DNA from 2 places in the Peptoniphilus grossensis genome. Region 2 is predicted to be linked to the other one. Evidence: predicted binding sites of a transcription regulator. Region 2 holds the regulator's gene; the other holds the start of a gene.
The links. The regulator HrcA, encoded in region 2, represses chaperone genes, less so after heat shock. The targets are predictions, from matches to a motif close to ATTAGCACTCNATANTATNGAGTGCTAAT.

Region 1: a site for HrcA is predicted at 4,308-4,336, ahead of htpG (molecular chaperone HtpG). Genes of this name have one in related genera too.

The regions. Positions count from the first base shown of each region.
Region 1 is NZ_MJIH01000001.1:1,022,568-1,033,547, forward strand. It holds gene BIV18_RS04980 (2-oxoacid:acceptor oxidoreductase family protein) at 134-1,336, opposite strand; gene BIV18_RS04985 (thiamine pyrophosphate-dependent enzyme) at 1,336-2,088, opposite strand; gene BIV18_RS04990 (3-methyl-2-oxobutanoate dehydrogenase subunit VorB) at 2,088-3,152, opposite strand; gene BIV18_RS04995 (4Fe-4S dicluster domain-containing protein) at 3,164-3,382, opposite strand; gene BIV18_RS05000 (ATP-binding protein) at 3,393-4,085, opposite strand; gene htpG (molecular chaperone HtpG) at 4,353-6,206, shown strand; gene BIV18_RS05010 (hypothetical protein) at 6,356-6,598, opposite strand; gene BIV18_RS05015 (hypothetical protein) at 6,623-7,324, opposite strand; gene BIV18_RS05020 (sodium ion-translocating decarboxylase subunit beta) at 7,544-8,656, shown strand; gene BIV18_RS11250 (hypothetical protein) at 8,667-8,792, shown strand; gene BIV18_RS05025 (hypothetical protein) at 8,949-9,350, opposite strand; gene tpx (thiol peroxidase) at 9,506-10,006, shown strand; gene rlmH (23S rRNA (pseudouridine(1915)-N(3))-methyltransferase RlmH) at 10,009-10,491, shown strand; gene BIV18_RS05040 (hypothetical protein) at 10,499-10,980, shown strand, end outside.
Region 2 is NZ_MJIH01000001.1:317,378-328,357, reverse strand. It holds gene BIV18_RS01620 (alanine racemase) at 1-107, shown strand, start outside; gene BIV18_RS01615 (carbon-nitrogen hydrolase family protein) at 129-956, shown strand; gene BIV18_RS01610 (Na+/H+ antiporter NhaC family protein) at 988-2,391, shown strand; gene BIV18_RS01605 (helix-turn-helix transcriptional regulator) at 2,415-3,080, shown strand; gene hrcA (heat-inducible transcriptional repressor HrcA) at 3,664-4,686, shown strand; gene grpE (nucleotide exchange factor GrpE) at 4,724-5,269, shown strand; gene dnaK (molecular chaperone DnaK) at 5,296-7,122, shown strand; gene dnaJ (molecular chaperone DnaJ) at 7,285-8,415, shown strand; gene prmA (50S ribosomal protein L11 methyltransferase) at 8,490-9,392, shown strand; gene BIV18_RS01575 (RsmE family RNA methyltransferase) at 9,385-10,074, shown strand; gene mtaB (tRNA (N(6)-L-threonylcarbamoyladenosine(37)-C(2))-methylthiotransferase MtaB) at 10,074-10,980, shown strand, end outside.

The sequences.
Region 1 (10,980 bases), 710 kb from region 2:
TAGTGTAGAGAAGTCAAACATTTATGACACACCCAATAAAATAACTTTTATACACCCCTTTCAATTTCATATTCCAAATAAAAATAGTGCCGATGATTTATCACCAACACTATTTTTATAACTTTTAAAACTATTACATTTTTGAGAACATTTGGTCAGCCCACCATTCTTCCTTATAGATTTCGTACTGACCTGTTACTTGTTCTAATTGGAAATTTTCCCAATATTCTAGTTCATCATATAGTTTATTTGCTTTTTTATCCTTTGTATTTTCCTTTGCCTTTTTATAAAAAGCAATAGAAGAGTTTTTGATGTCCTTTGCAATGGCAAATACATTAAGTGCAAGTCTTGCCTTTTCTTGGTCGACTTTTCCCCAATCGTATTCTTCTCTCTTTGTAAGTTTTGCCTTGATTTTATCTACAAAAGACGTTTCGTCCTTTGACTTCAAAGATTCTTTTAGCCCCTTTAAATAAGATATATGTTCTTCTGATTGCTTTGAAAGTGATGCGAAAATTTTTCCTGCATCGTCTCCCTTTAACATTTCAGCTGCCTTGTTGCAAAATTTAATAGATTCTTCTTCTATAAAAAGTGCTTCGTCAACAATTGTCATTTCATTTTCAAAAATCTTTTCATCATCTTCTGCTGAATATTTTTTGATCGTCTTTAGGTATTCAATATTTTCAAGATCTGTTCCACTAAGTTCAACATTAGCTGCAGTTTGTCTTGAATAAGAACTCTTAACTTGAGAATTAGTCTTTTCTGGAAGAATTTGACATACTCCACCTACGCAACCTGCTTCTTTAATTGAATTTTGTCCAAGGGCAATTGCTTTTTCATTTATTGGAAGAAGCTTTTTCTTTGAATCTCCATAAACTTTTGTAAAAGCTTTTATAACTGATTCTGTCTTAACTGTATTTGTAACTTGTAAAAATGCACCTAGCATTACCATATTTGCTACTTTTGCATTCCCAAGTTCATTTGCCAAGTCATTTACTGGAATAGAAAAAACATTTACGTCATCTCTTGTTGATGCTTTTTTAACAAGGGATGAATTTATAAATAAATTTCCACCTGGTGCAACATATTGTTCAAATTTTTCTAGAGATGGTTCGTTCATTACTACTACATCTGTCGCTTGTGAAATTACTGGAGAGCCAACAGGTTCGTCTGAAACTACTACTGAGCAGTTTGCTGAACCTCCACGCATTTCTGGACCATAACTTGGAAGCCATGATACAAATTTATTTTCAAGCATTCCTGAATAAGTTATAAGTTGACCCATTGCCATGATACCTTGTCCGCCAAATCCTGCGGCAATAATATTTCTTGTAGCCATTATTCATCCCTCCTAAAGTTTCCAAGTGGATAATATGGAATCATATTTTCTCTTAACCATGCAAGTGCATCTGCAGGAGGAAGTCCCCAGTTTGTTGGACAAGATGATAATACTTCAACTATTCCAAAGCCCTTGCCTTCTAGTTGATATTTAAAACATTCTTTAATTGCCTTCTTAGCTTTTCTAATATTTGCTGGAGTATCAACTGAAACTCTTTCTACAAATTTTGCTCCATCAATTGTAGCAAGCATTTCAGAAACTTTAATTGGTTTACCACACCATGCTTCATCTCTTCCATAAGGAGATGTAGTTGTAACTTGACCAACTAAAGTTGTAGGTGCCATTTGTCCACCAGTCATTCCGTAAATTGCGTTGTTTATGAAAATTGTTGAAATATTTTCTCCTCTATGTGCTGCTTGAACTATTTCTGCAGTACCAATTGATGCCAAGTCTCCATCCCCTTGATATGTGAATACTAAATTATCTGGATGTACTCTTTTTATTCCAGTTGCAACAGCAGGTGCTCTTCCGTGAGCTGCCTCGTGCATGTCACAGTTAAAATATTTATATGCTAGAACTGCACAACCAACTGGTGCAACTCCAATTGCTTCGTCTAAAACTCCTAGTTCAACTAAGGATTCAGCCACTAATTTATGGATTACACCGTGAGTGCAACCTGGACAATAGTGAGTTTCAGTTCTAGTCAAACCTTCTGAATATTTATATAAAACTTGTTCATTAGTTTTTTCCATTATTTGAGACCTCCTAAAACTTTAAGAGCAGCTTCTTTAATTTCTTCCACATTTGGAATTACGCCACCTTGTCTTCCAAAGAAGTGAACCCTTTGTCTACCTTCAACTGCAATCTTAACATCATCAGTCATTTGACCTTGATTCATTTCACAAACTAAAATGTCTTTGCAATTTGGATTTATTCCCTTGAAAGCTTCATATGGATATGGCCAGCAAGTAATTGGACGAATAAGCCCTATTTTATAGCCTTCTTTTCTTAAATGTTCAATTGCACTTTTTGCAATTCTAGCTGTAGTTCCATAGGCACTGATTACAAGATCTGCATCCTCGATGCCATCAATTTCTACTCTAATTTCATTTTCAGTAACTTGTCTATACTTTTCAATTAAATGTTTATTAAGTTCTTCAAGTTCATCAGCAGAAAGATAAAGTGAGTTTATAATATTTCTCTCTCCGTGATTTTTGCCCTTGCCTCTTGTTGCCCAAGTCTTTTCAGGAAGAACCATTTTTTCTTGCATGCCAAACTCAACTGGTTCCATCATTTGTCCAAGTACACCGTCACTCATAATTACAACAGGATTTCTATACTTGTCCGCTAAATCAAAACCAAGTTCAATTAAATTTACAAGTTCTTGCACAGAAGATGGTGCTAAAGTAATAGTTCTATAATCACCATTTCCGCCGCCTCTAGTTGATTGAAAGTAATCTGTTTGAGAAGGTTGAATTGATCCAAGTCCTGGACCACCTCTCATCATATTTACTATTACGCAAGGAAGTTCTGCCCCTGCCATATAAGAAATACCTTCTTGCATTAGTGAAACTCCCGGAGAAGAAGATGAAGTCATAACTCTCGCTCCAGATCCCGCAGCACCATATAGCATATTTATAGCTGCAACTTCAGACTCCGCTTGCAAAAAACATCCGCCAATCTTTGGAAGTTCCCTTGATAAGTATTCAGGAATTTCAGATTGAGGAGTAATAGGATAACCGAAAAAATATTTGCAACCAGCTTCAATAGCTGCTGCACCAACTGCTTCGTTTCCCTTCATAAGTACTTTTGTCATGTAAACACCCCTTAAGAAATTTTATAAACTGTAATAATTGAATCAGGACAAGTTATTGCACAGTTTTGGCAAGCAATACAATCTTCTGGTCTTTTTGCCATTGCAGGTGCATAACCCTTTTTATTAATAGTGTCAATGTCAATTTCAATTACATTTTTAGGACATACAGTTACACATAGTCCACAACCCTTACATCTGTCACTTTCAAACTCAACTCTACCTTTAGCCATTATTTACCTCCTATAACATCCAATCTTCTCTAAAAAATAAGTCAATGGGAAAAACTTCCGCCGCTAAATTTAAAGCTCTAACTTCACTCTCAATACTCCTTAGGCAAACTGCATATACATAGGGAAGATTTAATTTCTCTGAAACTTCCCTTGCAAGCTCATCACCATACAAAATATCATCAGCTGTGGTCTCTTTTAAAAAATGAGTAGTGTTTATAATCCCCGTAACCCTAGTTTGTGAATGGCCTTCCACTTGTCCGATAAATTCTCGCACGGACTTAAAGTCCCTAGTCTCTGGTCTATTTCTATTTATTACAAAATAGTGGTCATAACCCTCTCTTTTCAAAATGTCTCTATACCTTCCAAGAGAAAGGGAGCCCTTTGGATTTCCTCCAACATCTAATACAGCCATGTAATTTTTATTTTCAAGTGGCTTTAAAATTGCTGGATCTACTGCTGGTATGTCCAAGGCATTTTTTTCACGCATACTAGATGAAAATGATTCCACGCCCTTTTCGCTTAAAAGATCCATTTTCTCTCTCAGCCTAAAGTATGTATTAATAATATCCAGGTCAACCGCTGCAACATTGTCAAAATACTTTTTTAAATATAAAGCATAATTAATTGAAAATTCAGTTTTTCCACTGCCAAAGTGTCCTGTAATAATTTTTATTCTATTGCCTGTTTCTACTTCTGTATACATTTCTCCTCCCTTCTAAAAGACCAATTATATTATACCTCAATTGCAAAAAATTGAAAACAATTGCAATATACTTTTTACTTCATAAGTTTTGGAAATCTATATTTAATGAGTTAAAAGCTATGTTTTGTTTTAAATTTTTAATTAAAATATTTTTAAAAACATAAAGATTTTAATAAAACTTTACTATTTAAATTTGACTAATTATTAGAAAAGATATATATTATTAGCAGAGGCATAGAATGAGTGCTAATAAGGAAAGGTGATTACATGAAAAATAAAAAATACAATGCCGAAACTGAAAGATTAATGGACTTAATGATTAATTCCATTTACACAAATAAAGAAATATTTTTAAGAGAATTAATTTCAAATGCATCTGATGCAATGGATAAAATGTACTACATCGCCCTTAATGACGACAATGTAAAATTTAACCACGAGGACTATTATATTAGAATCACTCCAGATAAGGAAAAAAGAACAATTACAATAGAAGATAATGGAGTGGGCATGACTGAAGATGAATTAGTAGAAAACTTGGGCACAATTGCCAAGTCAGGCTCTCTTGATTTTAAAAAATTAAATGAAAAAAATGAAGAACACGAAATTATTGGACAATTTGGCGTAGGCTTTTACTCTGCCTTTATGGTTGCAGATGAAATTAGCGTCTTGACAAGATCCTATAAAGAAGATGAAGCTCATATTTGGAAGTCAAAGGGTGCAAAGGGCTACACAATAGAAAGTGGAAAAAAGGATTCTCACGGAACTATTATTACTCTTCACTTAAAAGAAAATTCTAAGGATGAAGATTATGACAAATACCTTGATGAATACAAAATAAGAGAACTTGTAAGCCATTACTCAAATTACATTAGCTATCCAATAAAAATGGAAGTCGAAAAGAAAAGACCTGCAGCTGACTCAACAGAAGATGACCCAAAATTTGAATCTTATAGAGAAGATGACATATTAAATTCATCTGTGCCAATGTGGAGAAAAAATAAAAACGAACTAAAGGAGGATGACTATAACAATTTCTTTAGACAAAGACATTTTGGATTTGAAGATCCCCTAGCTCACATACACATTAGTGTAGAAGGCGTGATTTCCTTTAAGGCTATTTTATACATTCCTTCAAGAAGACCTTTTGATTTCTTAAATCCAGATAGGAAAGGCGGACTTGAACTTTATTCCAATGGAGTTCTAATAATGGAAAAATGTGAAGACCTTCTTCCCGATTATCTAAACTTCGTCAAAGGTGTAGTTGACTCCGAAGATATTTCTCTTAATATTTCTCGTGAAATGCTACAAAAAACTCGTGAATTACAACTTATAAAGAAAAATATAGAAAAGAAAATCCTAGAAGAACTTGCAAAAATCCTTAAAAATGACAGAGAAAAATACGCCCAATTTTTCAAAAACTTTGGCATAAGCTTAAAATCTGGTGCCTATGAAAATTATGGAGCAGATAAAGACAAGCTAAAGGATCTATTTATATATACAACTACAAAAAGAGAAAATATAACCTTTAATGAATACAGAAAGGACATGGCGCCTGACCAAGAATGCATCTATTACGCAAATGGAAATTCCATAGAAAGCGTGAAAAAACTTCCACAAATAAAGCACTTTATGGAAGAAAACATAGAAGTCCTTGCCTTAACAGATCCAATTGATGAATTTGTCATAAAAATGCTAGAAGAATATGACGACAAAAAATTTAAATCAATTTCTGAAACTGATGCTACAAAAGAAGAAGATGAAAAAAATCTTGATGATTATGTAAAGAAAATGAAGGACATCTTATCTGGTGAAGTTTCATCAATAAGGGAAAATCCAAATTTAAAAGATGATGCAGCTTATCTATCAAGCAAAGGTGAAATTTCCATAGAAATGGAAAAAACTCTAAGCCATATGCCTAATAACCAAGGTTTTAAAGCCGACAAAGTTTTAGAACTAAATCCAAATCACCCGGCAGTAAAAAAATTAAAGGACATGGACAATGATTCAGAAGAATTTAAAAATTACACAGAATTGCTTTACGATGGCGCAAGACTAATGGCAGGTCTCGACATAAAAGACCCAATCGCTTATGCTAGAAATGTATCAAAACTTATGTAAGCAAAGGATTTTATAAAATTCAATTACAAATATTTTGCAAAGTAAAGGCTCTTTTCATTGTGAGAAGAGCCTTCTTTATGAGTTTTTAATTTGAATGCTTAAACATTGCAGTTTTGATGCTAAACGAAAAATTATAAAGATCTATACCATCACTTTGAATTTTCAATATTTTCATCATCCTTGGCATTTAATGCTTTTTCTAAGTTATCAAGCTTTTTCAACATATCGTCAAACTTTTTGTTAAAGATAATGTGTTGAATTATTAGCATTATATACATTGAAATGCCAAATTGCGTTCCCCAACCCAAAAATTCGGAATAAGGTAAACTGAAAGCTACTACAGAACCTACAACTGCAATTATTAAAAATTTAAAAATATTTTCTATCATCATTGTCCCCTTAATATTATGGCATAATTATATATCATCGCCCATTTCTCTAGTACTTGAACTTAAAGAAACAGAAATTGTTCCTGAGCTTGAAATATTTATACTTGGAAATACATTTTTATAATTATGAAGGTATTTACCATGAACTTCAACATAATCCTTGTTTTCTCTATTATCTATAACTAAATAAACTTTTCCACTACTTAAAGATCTTAAGGCACCTGGCGCATAGCTTTGTTCAAAATCAAATCTTACACCTTGAACTAAACCACTTGGATAATAATATTGTTCACCTTTGTAATTGCCATCTAAATCTCTATATGTTACCTTCATTACTGTTCTATTTAAATTAACTGTAAATCCGTCGCTCCATCCAAATACAACAGTATCTCTTCCTGCCCAAATAGGAGAAGACTCCCATGCCCAATAAGCATCGACAACTGCGTAATCTCCATATTCAAATCTATTCTCGTACATGTTGAATCTGAAGTTTGCACTTGCTCTTCTTGCAACGTCATTTGAAACATCTTCCGCACTTAATCCTTTAGTCGATAAAATTGCATCAAATTCGTTAATTGTTTTTGAACCTTTCATTTTGGATAATTCTGAAAAATCTAGAGCTGGAGAATCCATGAATTTTTGAAAATCCACATCTGTGCTTTTTGCGTAAACGCAAGATGAACTGATTAATACAAAAAACAAAAGTATCAAGCTTACTAATTTTTTCATAAGATATCTCCTATCACAAAAGATAACGTTCTCAAATTAAATAAGATCTTATTTAATTTGAATTTACCACATAAAGCTTTTTTTATCAAGAAAATATTATAGTTTTAACTCACATTATTTTACAATTTGAATTTGTTTTTCTCTATAATTTCTAGATTTATTGAATATTTTTAGTATTTATGTTATATTACTTGTCATCTAAAAAGTTTAGGAGGCACAATGGAAACACTTTTATCTGGAATTTTAAATCTCGAAGTTAAACACTTAATTATGTTTGTCATTGGTGGAATTTTAATTTATCTTGCCATTGAAAAACAATATGAACCTTCACTTCTTCTTCCCATTGGTTTTGGAGCAATTATTTCTAATATTCCACTATCATCTGCAGTTGGAGAGGAGGGTTTCTTGACAATTTTATACAATGCAGGAATTGCAACAGAACTCTTCCCAGTATTAATTTTTATCGCAGTAGGTGCTATGATTGATTTCAAACCACTTATTTCATCGCCCTTTATGTTATTTTTCGGTGCAGCGGCACAGTTTGGAATTTTTGCAACTATGCTCTTTGCAATTTCAACAGGCAAATTCACGCTTCCCGAAGCAGCGTCAATTGGAATAATAGGAGCAGCTGATGGCCCTACATCAATATATGTCGCAAAGGTCTTTGCTCCAAATTACCTTGGTCCAATTTCTGTTGCTGCCTATTCTTATATGTCTCTCGTTCCAATAATTCAGCCACCAGTTATAAAACTTTTAACTACTGAAAAAGAGAGAAAGATTAGAATGAAGTACACTACAGTTCACGTGCCAAAAAAAGTTGAAATTTTATTTCCAATTGTAATTACAGTTATAGCTGGAATTATTGCACCAATGTCTGTTGCCCTTATTGGTGCTTTGATGTTTGGAAATTTAATCAGAGTCTGCGGAGTTCTTGAAAGACTTTCAACTTCTGCACAAAATGAACTTTCAAATTTAGTTACAATTTTGCTAGGCATAACAATTGGTGGCACAATGTCTGCCGATGCCTTTTTAAACATCCACACACTTATGATACTTGCCATGGGACTTGTTGCCTTTATTTTCGACACAGCAGGCGGTGTTCTTTTTGCAAAATTTTTAAATTTATTTTTAAAAAACAAGGTAAACCCAATGATTGGAGCTGCTGGCATCTCAGCTTTTCCTATGTCTGGTAGAGTTGTGCAAATGATGGCAGCAAAGGAAGACCCAACTAACTTTATCCTTATGCAAGCAATGTCAGCAAATGTTGCCGGTCAACTTGGCTCAGTAGTTGCAGGCTCAATGATCTTGGCTCTCGTGCCAATGTTTATGTAGGAGTGATAAAATGGATATGATAGTATTTATGCAGGGAGTGGAAGTCGCACTTTGGGGACTGGTTGGAGTTTTTGCAGTCCTAATACTTTTCTACATCTTTACAAAAATAATGCTAAAAGTTTTTAAGGAAAAATAAATTTAATTTTAAAAAAGCTGATGTGCAAGATAGATAAATCTATTCCACACATCAGCTTTTTTAAAATAAGAGTTTTGTTGTGTTTCATAACCAGAAGCCGCAAAAGTTCTTCCTAGTAACAAAAAAACAAAACCTTAGTATTAAAATAGATTTTTACTATAATTCATGATTTTGATGTAAAAACAAAAAAATATTTTCTCCTATAAGCAAGAAAAAATACAAGGCATTAAAATCATAAAGGTAGACAAAATTTTCTTGCAAATAATATTTTTTTATGACTATATAAATTGCAAATATAAAAATTTCAATTAATAAAAATATTCCAAGAGTCTTTTTCGATAGTTTGCATGAGAAATTAATATAATAGGCGAGCATAAAACCCAAAAATAAAATCATTAAAATTTTCACAATATCTAAGATAATCATATATTTTATGTCAAAGGTCGCTTGAATTCTCCCATTGATGTATCCAAAAACTTTTATACAGATTAGATTTAATATTGGAAATAAGAATAATGATATTAAAAAATTTATATATTTTTTCAAATACTTTTTCATATTCCCCCCCTCCTTTTATTCCTTTAACTCGCAAAACTTTTCTTACTTATATTTTAATTAAGTTTCATTTTATTGCAATCTCTTGTTATGATTATAAATAATTGGATATAAATGTAGTGTAAATTAAAACAAAAATAATTTTAGGAGGAATTAAAATGGATATAACATTTGGCGGAAATAAAGTAACTCTTGAAGGTAAAGAAATTAAGGTTGGAGATATAGCTCCAGAATTTAAGGCAGTTAAAAGAGATCTATCTGATTTTAATTCAGAAGATTTAAAGGGCAAAATCGTAGTTTATTCAGTTGCTCCATCTATTGACACATCTGTGTGTGCAATTCAAGCAACTACTTTTAACGAAGAAGCTGCAAAATTATCTGACGATGTAAAAATTGTAACTGTAACAGTTGACCTTCCTTTTGCACAAGAAAGATTCTGTTCAGTAAAGGGAATCGAAAGCGCAGACATCGTTTCCGACTACAGATACAGAGAATTTGGCGAAAAATATGGCTTCATGATTAAAGAGCTTAAACTTCTTGCTCGTGGCGTTGTAATTGTCGATAGAGATGGAAAAGTTGCATACGTTGAATATGTTCCTGAAGTAACTCACGAAGTAAACTTTGAAAAAGCTCTTGAAGAAGTTAAAAAATTAAGCTAAAAATGATAAACATCAATCTAATCGTACTTGGCAAAATCAAGGAAAATTATTTTAAAGATGCCATAAATGAGTATAAAAAAATGCTTAGATCCTATGCCGATTTAAGCATTTTTGAAATTATAGACGAACCATGCCCCGAAAATTTATCTGAAAAAGACATGGAGAGAGTGAAAAATACTGAAGGCGAAAAAATTTTATCAAAGATAAAAGATGACGCCTATGTAATCGCCCTTGCTATTGACGGAAAAAGCCTTGACTCTGTCGCCTTTGCCGATAAAATAAATGAACTTATGATTGACGGCTACTCAAATATAACTTTTATAATTGGAGGAAGTCTCGGTTTATCTAAAGAAGTTTTAAATAGAGCCGATTACAAACTTAGCTTTTCAAGGATGACCTTCCCACACAAACTTATGCGTGTAATTTTAATGGAGCAAATTTATAGGGCCTTTAGAATAATAAACAATCACCCTTATCACAAATGAGGTAAATATGAAACTAAATTTATTAAATCAGGTTTTTTCCCTTCACGATTTTCATTTGACAAATCTTGAAGTTTTTGACGACAAATTTATTTTGTCCTTTGATGAAGGAATTTATTTTGAAAAAAAGGACGACAAAGAAATAGATTATGTAATGACAAATCCCAAACTCATCCTAGAGAAAACTGATACAAGCTTTACAAAGGTAGAACTTGAAGAAGTTATAGAAAATATTATCCATTCCTTTGATTCTGATTTTTATGAAAATATTGAAATAGATGATATTGAAGGGGGAATAATGGATTCTGTGGAGATAATTCTCTTTAAAGATGGAGTCTACAAAAAAATTTCAATTGAAGAATTTTTAAAACTTAATTTTGAAATAATTAACGAGTCCTTTGGTTATGGCTACATGAGATTTTACGGGATAGTAACAGGCTTTGATGATAAAGAAGAATGGCAAAATGCATCTCTTGAAATTTTTTACAATAA
Region 2 (10,980 bases):
CAGTTCACATTTGTCCAGTAGTTAACCTACATGAAAAAGCATATTTTGTTTCAAAAGGGGAAGTTATTAAGGAAGTCCCAATATTAGCAAGAGGTAAATTATCATAATTTAATTAGGAGGATTTATTGATGACAAAGTTTAAGATTGCCGCAATACAAATGCTTACGAATACAGACAAGAAAGAAAATTTAAAATCTGCAAAAGGGTATATAAAAAAAGTGGCAGAAGAGGGTGCAGATATTGTTGTTTTAGGAGAAATGTTTAACACTCCTTATATAACATCAAATTTTCCAATTTATGGTGAAATTGGAAAAGGAGAGTCTTGGCAAGCTTTATCTGAAGCTGCAAAAGATAATGATATCTACGTCGTAGGAGGAAGCATACCTGAAAAAGATGAAGAAGGAAGAATTTTTAATACTAGCTTTGTTTTTGATAGAGAAGGGAATCAAATAGCAAGACATAGAAAGATGCATCTTTTTGACATTGATGTTGAAGGAGGGCAAACTTTTAGGGAATCTGATACATTAACTGCAGGTGATGAAGTAACTGTATTTGATACTGAGTTTGGAAAAATTGGTCTTTGTATATGCTATGACTTTAGATTTCCTGAGCTTTCAAGGCTTATGGTAAATGAAGGTGCAAAAGTTATTATTGTACCTGCAGCTTTTAATATGACAACAGGACCAGCACACTGGGATATACTTTTTAGAACAAGGGCATTAGATAATCAAGTCTATACAATAGGTGCAGCTCCCGCAAGGGATTCTCGTACAGGATATACATCTTGGGGACATTCAATGATAGTTGATCCTTGGGGAAAAGTAATAAAGCAGTTAGATGAAAAAGTTGGTTATTTTATAGAAGAAGTTGATTTAAATTATGTAATTCAAGTAAGAGATGAATTACCTATGTTAAATCAAAGAAGATTAGATTTATATGAATTAAATAAAAAGTAAAATCAAAATTTATTATAGTTAGGAGAAAATTATGACAGACAAAAATTTTAACAAAAAAACTGCGTTTATTTCTCTACTTCCTTTCCTAGTATTTGTTGGAATAATACTAGGAGGAGGTATAATTTTAGGTACATTAGGATATGATAGACCTTTCAATCAAATAAATGCATCCGTAGCTTTGTTTATTGCCATTATATTTGCTATAGCAGTATATAAAGGGAGTATAAATGAAAAGTTAGATTCCTTTGTAAAGGGATGTGCAGATGAGGATATAATTATAATGGTTATGACTTGCTTCTTAGCGGGAGCTTTCTCATTTGTCGCAAATGCAATGGGTGGAGTCGATTCAGTTGTTAACTTTGGCTTAACTTATATACCACCACGTTTAATAACACCAGGGATATTTTTAATAGCAGCATTTATGTCTTTTGCTATTGGATCATCATCTGGGACTACTGCTGCATTAGGGGTAATCGCTTTCTCGATAGGAAAACAAGCAGGACTTAATGTACCTATAATTTTAGCAGCGGTAGTGTCAGGTGCTTTTTTTGGAGATAACTTAAGTGTTATTTCAGATGTCAGTATTGTAACTGCCAGAACTCATAAAATTAAACCAGTGGAAAGAGTTAAAATTAATGCGGTAATGGCAGTAATTTCAGCTATACTGACAGCTATAGTCTATTATATAATAGGTAAGCCTTCAACTATTGTCGAGATAGAAGCAGGCACATATAGCTTATTTAATATTATACCATATATAGTTGTTTTAATGGGAGCTTTAGCAGGATTAAGTTTCTTTGTAGTTCTAACTTTTGGAATTTTAGTTGGAGGAGCTATTGGATTTATAAATGGAAGCTTAAACTTTCTTACATGGGGAGAAGCTATATTTAATGGATTTGCTGACATGCTCACTATTGTAATGCTGGCAATTCTTATTGGCGGACTTTCAAGAATGATGAGAGAACAAGGTGGATTAAAACTTATAATGAGTTTTATTGAAAGATTTATTAAAAATAAGAAATCAGCTGAGTTAGGAATGGCAGCTATTGTTGGTTTAGCTGATGCAGCAGTTGCAAATAATACAGCTGCACTTATTGTTACAAGTGATGTTTCTAGACAATTATCTAAGGACTATAAAGTTGATCCTAGAAGAGCAGCAACAATTACTGGAGTTTTTGCATGTGTTGTCCAAGGTTTACTGCCATATGGAAATCAAATTTTGTTAATAAGTGCATTAGCAGAGTCTACTGTAGCTCCGATTGAAATTGTTCCACACATGTGGTATGTTATATTTTTAGGAATAACGACCATAATATCAATATATATTCCATATGCTGATAAATCAATTGAACAGGATCCATGGGATTGGAATTATGATGCACCGAAATCTAGAATAAATTACGAAACAGGTGAAGTTGATTCAGCAGGATTTTAACTTGAGAGAGAGGGAATTTTAAATTGCACGATTATAAAATCAAGGATGTTTTAAAGCCATATATAGCTGTATGTGAAACGATAGGCAAGACTTTTGGAAATCAATGTGAGGTGGTCCTACATGATTTGTCTCAGCCTGAAAATTCAGTTGTTTATTTAGTTAATCCAAATGTAACTGACAGAAAAATAGGAGATACATTTGACTATTTGATGAATAAGATATTGTTAAAAGAAAAGTTCAATAAAGATACTTTAATAAACTACTATTTTACCGCAAGGAATGGATCTAAAATAAAATCATCGACAGTATTTTTGAGAGATACAAATAAAAAAATTATTGGAGCGATTTGTATAAATATAAAAATAGATATGTTCAATCAAATACAAGAAATGCTGGATTATTTCACAGGGAATAACAATCAACAAAATACAAATAAGTTCGATATTTCTCAAATAGAATCAATAGAAGATGTAATTGATGAGATAATAAGTAAAATAATTCCAGAAAACTCCACAAATCTATCTAAAGCTAGAAAAAAAGAGATTATTCAATTCTTAGATGCAAAGGGAGTATTCAATTCAAAAGGCACAATTGATAAAGTAGCTTTACAATTAGGAATATCTAAAGTTACTGTTTATTCCTATATGGATGAATTGAAAAAAGATAGACTTGATTATGATAATATATAAGGGGATGTTGTAAAAGTCCAAAATAAAAAACTCGTCTCAGATTGTAGATAAACTCAGGAGTACTCCTGAGTTTGTGGTTCTATAAAAAGTTTTGTGTATCAGCTCTTCCTGATAGGATGTGAGCTGATATTTTTTTTAAATATCTTAAATTTCACATTTTTGCCTAATTGCTTTTTAAAAAATTTGGAGATTTTTTATCAAGAGCTGGTCGCAAGACTAGGGTGAATCCTTTACTTTTGATAAGAAAATTCAAATTTTTTATTATTGTTGAGACATTTTTATTATTGTTGAGACAAAAAATTAGATTCTGCTTTCAAAAAATATTGTTAATTGCGACAATATCTTATCTCATTCCCTCATTCGAGTGGTTCACTTACTTGGTGCATCTACCATAGCTAAATACAAGCTTTTTTATAAGGCATAGTCATTAGGAAATATGGTTTTATTTCTGTAACATATGTCTTTACAGTTAAGAAAAAATAATAAAAAATTTTTGAAAATTCCTTGACAAATAGGAGAGAAGAGGGTACTATATAAATAGATTAGCACTCAACACCAATGAGTGCTAATAAAGGAGGAAATTATGGATGCTAGAAAAATAAATATTTTAAATGCCATAATTGAAGCATATATCGATATGCCAACTCCCGTCGGGTCACGAACTCTATCTAAAGAATATCATCTTGGAGTTAGTTCTGCGACTATAAGAAATGAAATGGCAGATCTTGAAGATCTTGGTTTTTTAAATAAGCCGCATCAATCAGCGGGAAGAATTCCTTCTGATAAGGCTTATAGATTTTATGTTGATGAAATTTTTAAAAGTTTTAGCGAATTTCATGATATAGATGCTTCTAAAAAAATCAAAGACAGAATTTTATATACTTCTAGAAATTTAGAAGACTTTTATAAAAATTCAGTTAATTTGCTCGCCAACATCAGTAATTGCACGGCATATTTAATTACACCACAAAAGGCTGATACTAAAATAAAAAGACTTACTCTTGTAAAAATCGATAGAAATACGGCACTCTTGGTCTTAATAGGCGATAAGGGAGTAATAGAAAGATATTTTTTAGAAATAGAAAATATTTCTGATGAAGATTTTTATTATATTGAGAAAGTTTTAAATGAAAAAATGTCGGGAATTGACTTTGACAAAATTGAATCACTTAAAATTTCTCTTTCCGATAATATGATTAGATATGGGAATTTTATTTCCAATGTTGTAAAAATCGCAAGTGAATTTAATAAAAAGGTCTCATCCATTGAAATTTATTATGATGGTCTCACTAATATTTTGAATTTTGACGAATATAGGGATCTTGACAAGGCTAAAGATTTTATGAGTTTAGTTGAGGATAGAGATAGTTTATTTCAAATCTTAAAAGATGATAATTTCACAGGAGATGTGGAAGTAATAATTGGTTCAGAAAATAGTGCAAGTTTAATGAAAGAAAATACTATTATTAGAGCACCCTTTACTAAAGATTATGGTATCTATGGAAGTATTGGAATTATTGGACCAGTTAGGATTGATTATATGAGATTGGTCAAGGTCGTTAAAATTTTTAGTGATGCACTTACTAGAGGATTAAAAGAAATGTGAGGGAGTACATGACAAATGATGATATAAAAAAGAAGATATAAAAAAAGAAGAAGATATTAAAGAAGAAGCTGTTAATGAAAATAATAATATAAATAATGAAAATATTAGTGATGATACGAAGACAGAAGAGGATTCTGAAAAAATTATCGACTACGAAAGTGACGATGAAAAGTATCAAGCACTAACTGATAAGTTTATGAGACTTCAAGCTGATTTCGCAAATTACAAGAGAAGAACTGAAGCTCAAAAGGCTGAATATATTGAACTTGGAGTTAAAAAGGTTGTAAACGACTTACTTCCTGTCATTGACAATTTTGAAAGAGCAATGAATTCTATTGGTGATAGGGATTCAACTTATGACGGGATAATGATGATAAAGGATCAACTTACTGAAGTACTTAAAAAGGAAGGTATTGTTGAAATGAAGGCTCTGGGTGAAGAATTCGACCCAATGTATCACCACGCAGTGCTCACTGAAGATTCTGATGAATACGACAGTGGCTATGTAATTGAAGTTTTACAAAAAGGTTATTTAATTAATGACAAAACGCTAAGACCTGCAATGGTCAAAGTTTCACAATAAGTGATTTATTTAGGAGGAAATTTATTATGGGAAAAATAATTGGTATTGATTTAGGAACAACTAACTCTGCAGTAGCAGTAATGGAAGGTGGAGACGCTGTAATAATTCCAAACATTGAAGGTAATAGAACTACACCTTCTGTTGTAGCTTTTACTAAAGATGGTGAAAGATTAGTAGGAGAAACTGCTAAGAGACAAGCTATTACAAACCCTGACAGAACTATCTCTTCTATTAAGAGACACATGGGTTCTGACTTTAATATAAAGATAGATTCAAAAACTTATACACCACAAGATATTTCAGCTATGATTTTACAAAAATTAAAATCTGATGCAGAGTCTTATCTTGGAGAAAAAATTACTGAAGCGGTTATTACAGTTCCAGCTTACTTTACAGATGCTCAAAGACAAGCAACTAAAGATGCAGGAAAAATCGCAGGTCTTGATGTGAAAAGAATTGTAAATGAACCAACTGCGGCTGCTCTTGCTTATGGAGAAGATAAGGATACAGAGGCACAAACTGTAATGGTTTATGACCTTGGCGGTGGTACTTTCGATGTTTCAATCCTTGAACTTTCTGATGGAGTATTTGAAGTACATGCAACTCGTGGTAATAATAAATTAGGTGGCGATGACTTTGACAACAGAGTTATCGATTATATTGCTGAAGAATTTAAAAAAGAAAATGGAATTGATTTAAAGGCTGATAAGATGAGTCTTCAAAGACTTAAAGAAGCTGCTGAAAAAGCTAAGAAGGAGCTTTCTTCAACATTGTCAACTAATATTAATCTTCCATTTATTACAGCATCACAAGCTGGTCCACTTCACTTAAATATGGATTTAACTCGTGCTAAATTTGATGAACTTACAGCTGATCTTGTAAAAATGACGGAAGGACCTGTTAAAGATGCATTATCAGATGCAGGACTTTCTGCAAAGGATATAGATAAAGTTCTTCTAGTTGGAGGTTCAACAAGAATTCCAGCAGTGCAAGAATGTATTAAAAAGTTGACTGGAAAACAACCACAAAAAGATATTAACCCAGATGAATGTGTTGCTCTTGGTGCAGCAATTCAAGGTGGAGTTCTATCAGGTGATGTAAAAGACTTATTATTACTTGATGTAACACCACTATCTCTTGGAATTGAAACTATGGGTAATATTACTACAAGACTTATTGAAAGAAATACAACTATTCCAACTAAGAAGTCACAAGTATTTACAACTGCAGCAGATAATCAAACTTCTGTAGAAATTCACGTACTTCAAGGTGAAAGACAAATGGCTAAGGACAATGTAACTCTTGGTAGATTTACACTTGATGGTATTGCACCAGCAAGAAGGGGAGTGCCACAAATCGAAGTTACATTTGACATCGACGCAAATGGAATTGTAAATGTAAGCGCTAAAGACCTTGGTACAGGTAAGGAACAACACATCACAATTACATCTTCTACTAACCTAAATGAAGAAGAAATCGAAAAGAAGGTTAAGGAAGCTGAAATGTATGCGCAAGAAGATGCTAAGAAGAAGGAATTAATTGAGGCAAAAAATAACGCCGATTCAATTATTTATCAATCTGAAAACACATTAAAAGATGTTGAAGGTAAAATTTCTGATGCTGATAAGACTAAGATTGAAGATGCAATCAAGAGCCTTAAAGATGTAAAGGATGGCGAAGACCTTGAAGCTATTAAGTCTAAGACTGAAGAGTTAACTCAAGCTTTCTATGCAATCTCTGAAGAAATTTATAAACAACAAGGTGCACAAGGACAAGCTGGATCATCTGAAGCAAAAAATGATGATGATGTAGTTGATGCAGACTATGAAGTTGTAGATGATGACGAAGAATAATAATTAAATAGAATTGTTGCAGTTTAGGCTGCAACTTTTTTTATGTTTAAAAATTAATTTATTTTATTTTTGATAATTAATTTATAGATTTTTAGCAAATTTTAAAATAAACTTTATTTTTTCAAGACTTTATATTAGAATGGAAAACTAATGAGGTGGAAGATGAGAAATTTTTATGAAATTCTTGAAGTTAAAAAAAATGCAACCAAAGAGGAATTAAAGAAATCTTATAAAAAACTCGCAAAAAAATATCATCCAGATCTAAATCCAGGAGACGAAATTGCAGAGGCAAAATTCAAAGAAATTTCTTATGCCTATGAGGTTCTTTCTGATGACGAAAAAAGGCAGATTTACGATGTCTATGGAGAAGAGGGTTTAAAAGGCAATGTTGGAAGCTCTGGGACTAGTGGTTTTGGAGGATTTTCTGATATTTTTGACGATATTTTTGATATTTTTGGCGGTTCTAGGTCTAATAGATATGAATATGAAAATAGAAGGAACATGCCAAAGAAGGGCCCAGATACTAGAGTGGATGTAACTTTGGATTTCTTTGAAGCAATTTTTGGCGTTGAAAAAGAAATCACTGTAAAGGTAAAGGAAGAGTGTGAGCATTGTAAGGGAAGCAAAATGGAGCCAGGAACAGAAAAACACAAATGTGACAAGTGTAATGGAACTGGTCAAGTAACTTCAGAACAAAACACACCTTTTGGCAGATTTGTTAGGACTTCATCTTGTGACAAGTGCAATGGAACTGGCGAAGTAATAGAGAAACCATGTAAAGAATGTGGAGGCAAAGGTTCAGTATTAAAGAGCAAGAAATTAAAAGTAAATATTCCTAAGGGTGTAGACAATGGTAATATTATTTCGCTAAGAGGTCAAGGTTCCATTGGTGAAAATGGCGGCGAAAATGGAGATGTTTTTGTCTACATTAGAGTAAGATCTGATGCAGTTTTTAAAAGAGATGGCAACGATATTTATCTTGACATTCCAATTTCTTATCCAGATGCTGTCCTTGGAGCAAAGATAAAAGTTCCAACACTTAAAAAGATAGTTGATTATGAAATACCTAAGGGTACAACTGGCGGCACTGTCTTTAGATTAAAGGGAGAAGGCGTTCCCTATGTAAATAGGGAAAATCAAAGGGGAGATCTTTTCTTCAAAGTTAATATTATTATTCCAAAGAAAGTATCTGATGAACAGAGAAAACTTTTGGAAGAATTAAGAGAAACTGAGCCAGAAGTTGAAGAAAACAAAAAGTCATTTTTAGACAAGTTAAAGGATTTATTTGACTAATGCGGATCATTGATTCGCATTTTTTAAATTGTATAAAAATTTAAGGTAATATATAATGAGTTCAGGTGATTAGATTGAAATACATTGAAATGACAATAGATACTTCAAAGGATAAAAAAGATTTAATAGAAGGTATTCTTTTTGACTATGGAATTTATAACTGTGAAGAAGTTTCCAGCGATTTATTTGAGGAACTTGACCAAGATGAAAAAGATTGGGATTTTATAGATTATCCTCTTTTAAATTCAGATAAAAAAATTTTTGAAATAAAAGTTTATCCAGAAAATTTAGAAGATGCTAAAAAAATAAAAACAGAAATTGAAGATAAAAATTTAGGAAGCTTGACAATAGAAGAAAAAGATGACGAGGATTGGGCTAATAACTGGAAAAAATATTACAAACCTCTTGAAATCGGAGAAAGTTTAGCAGTAGTACCTGAATGGGAAGAGTATGAAAGTGAAAGAAAAATTATAAAAATAAATCCAGGAATGGCATTTGGTACAGGAACTCACGAGTCAACTTATATGTGTCTTGAGCTTTTAGAAAAATATGTGCGTGAAGACGATGAAATTTTTGACATTGGATGTGGGTCTGGAATACTTGCAATTGCTGCACTAAAACTTGGAGCAAAAGAAGCTCTTGCCATAGATATTGACGAGAAGTGCATTAAAGCATCTTATGAAAACGCAAAATTAAATGATGTAGCAGACAAAATGAAAATCAAAAAGGGCAATCTTCTTGACATCGTAAAGGGAAGGGCAGATTTAATTGTTTCAAACATAATTGCAGAAATAATTGTTGATGAAATTAAAAATTTGAAAAATCACATGGATGATGGTGGAATTTTTATAACTTCAGGAATTATTAAAGAAAGAAGACAAAGGGTGATCGACGCTCTAGAAGACAATGGATTTGAAATAGTAGATGAAGTTGAAAAAAATGACTGGGTTGCCATTGTGGGAAAATTAAATGTATAGATTTTTTGAAGATAGAAAATTTGAAGGAAACACAAAATTAAAGGAAGAAACTCTCCATCATCTAAAAAATGTAATTAGAATAAATGATGGTGAAGAGTTTCAAGTTGTTTTTGAAGATGGAATTTTTTCCTTTGCATATTTTGATAAAAAAATAAAAAAAATTGGCAAAATAGAAAATTCAAACGAATCAAAAGTAAGACTTTCTTTATTTTTTGGTGTTTTAAAAAATAATAAATCAGAAGATGTGTTGCGCCACGCAACAGAAATAGGAGTGAGCGATTTTTACCCGGTTTTAATGGATAGGACAATTTCTGACCTTTCAAAAAAGGCGGACAAGAAAAAAGAAAGATTTCAAAAAATTGTGGAGTCTGCGGCAAAACAATCTAAGAGAGATATTATTCCAATAGTTCACGATATAATAAAGACTGATGATATTTTAAAATTTAAGGGAGACATAGTCCTTTGCTATGAAGATGAAAATAAAAATCAGCTTGGAGAAATTATATCAAATTTAGGCGACAATATAGGGCTTGTAATTGGACCTGAGGGCGGAATATCGGATAGAGAACTTAAAGTTTTAAAGGATGCAAAAAAAGTTGGTCTCGGAAAGCGAATTTTAAGAGCAGAAACAGCTGCAATCGCTGCATCTTTTTATATAATACATGCGAAGGAGTGTGAGTAATGGAAAAAACTTTTTCAATTTTAACTCTTGGCTGCAAAGTAAATCAATATGAATCAGAAGCCATGAGCGAAATTTTTGAAAAGAGGGGATATAAACAAGTTGATAATGATGAATTTAGCGATGTTTACATTGTAAATACTTGCACGGTTACAAATTTATCAGATAGAAAATCTAGACAATTTATTAGAAAATCAAAAAAGAAAAATCCAGACTCTGTAATTGCAGTTGTGGGCTGTTATTCACAAGTGAGTCCCGAGGAAGTTAAAAATATTGATGGTGTAGATGTCGTGATTGGAACTACTGAAAGAGATAAAATTGTTGATTTAATAGAAGAGTCAAGGGAATCTCATAAAAAAATAAATATTGTAAGGGATTTAAAAAACATTCGTGAATTTGCAAATACTACAAACTTTGACAGCAACAACAGAACTCGTGCTTACATGAAGGTACAAGATGGATGCAATAGATTTTGTACTTATTGTATAATTCCCTTTGCAAGAGGTCCAATTAGATCTAGGACAATTGAAGATTCTGTGAGAGAAGCAAAGACACTTGCTAATCGTGGCTTTAAAGAAATTGTCTTGACGGGAATTCACATTGGATCTTTTGGGATGGATATGGGCGATATTAGGTTAATAGATTTAATAGAAAGTATTGCAGAAGTTGATGGATTTGAGAGGATTAGACTTTCATCTGTTGAGCCAATAATTATTTCACAGGATTTTATGAAAAGAGCAGTAAAGACTGGAAAACTTTGTGATCACTTTCATTTGTCCTTGCAAAGTGGATCAAATAATATCCTAAAGGCAATGAACAGAAGATATACTAGAGAAGATTATATTGAGAAAGTAAGTATTATTAGAGAATATATGCCAAATGCAGGTCTTACTACTGATATAATTGTGG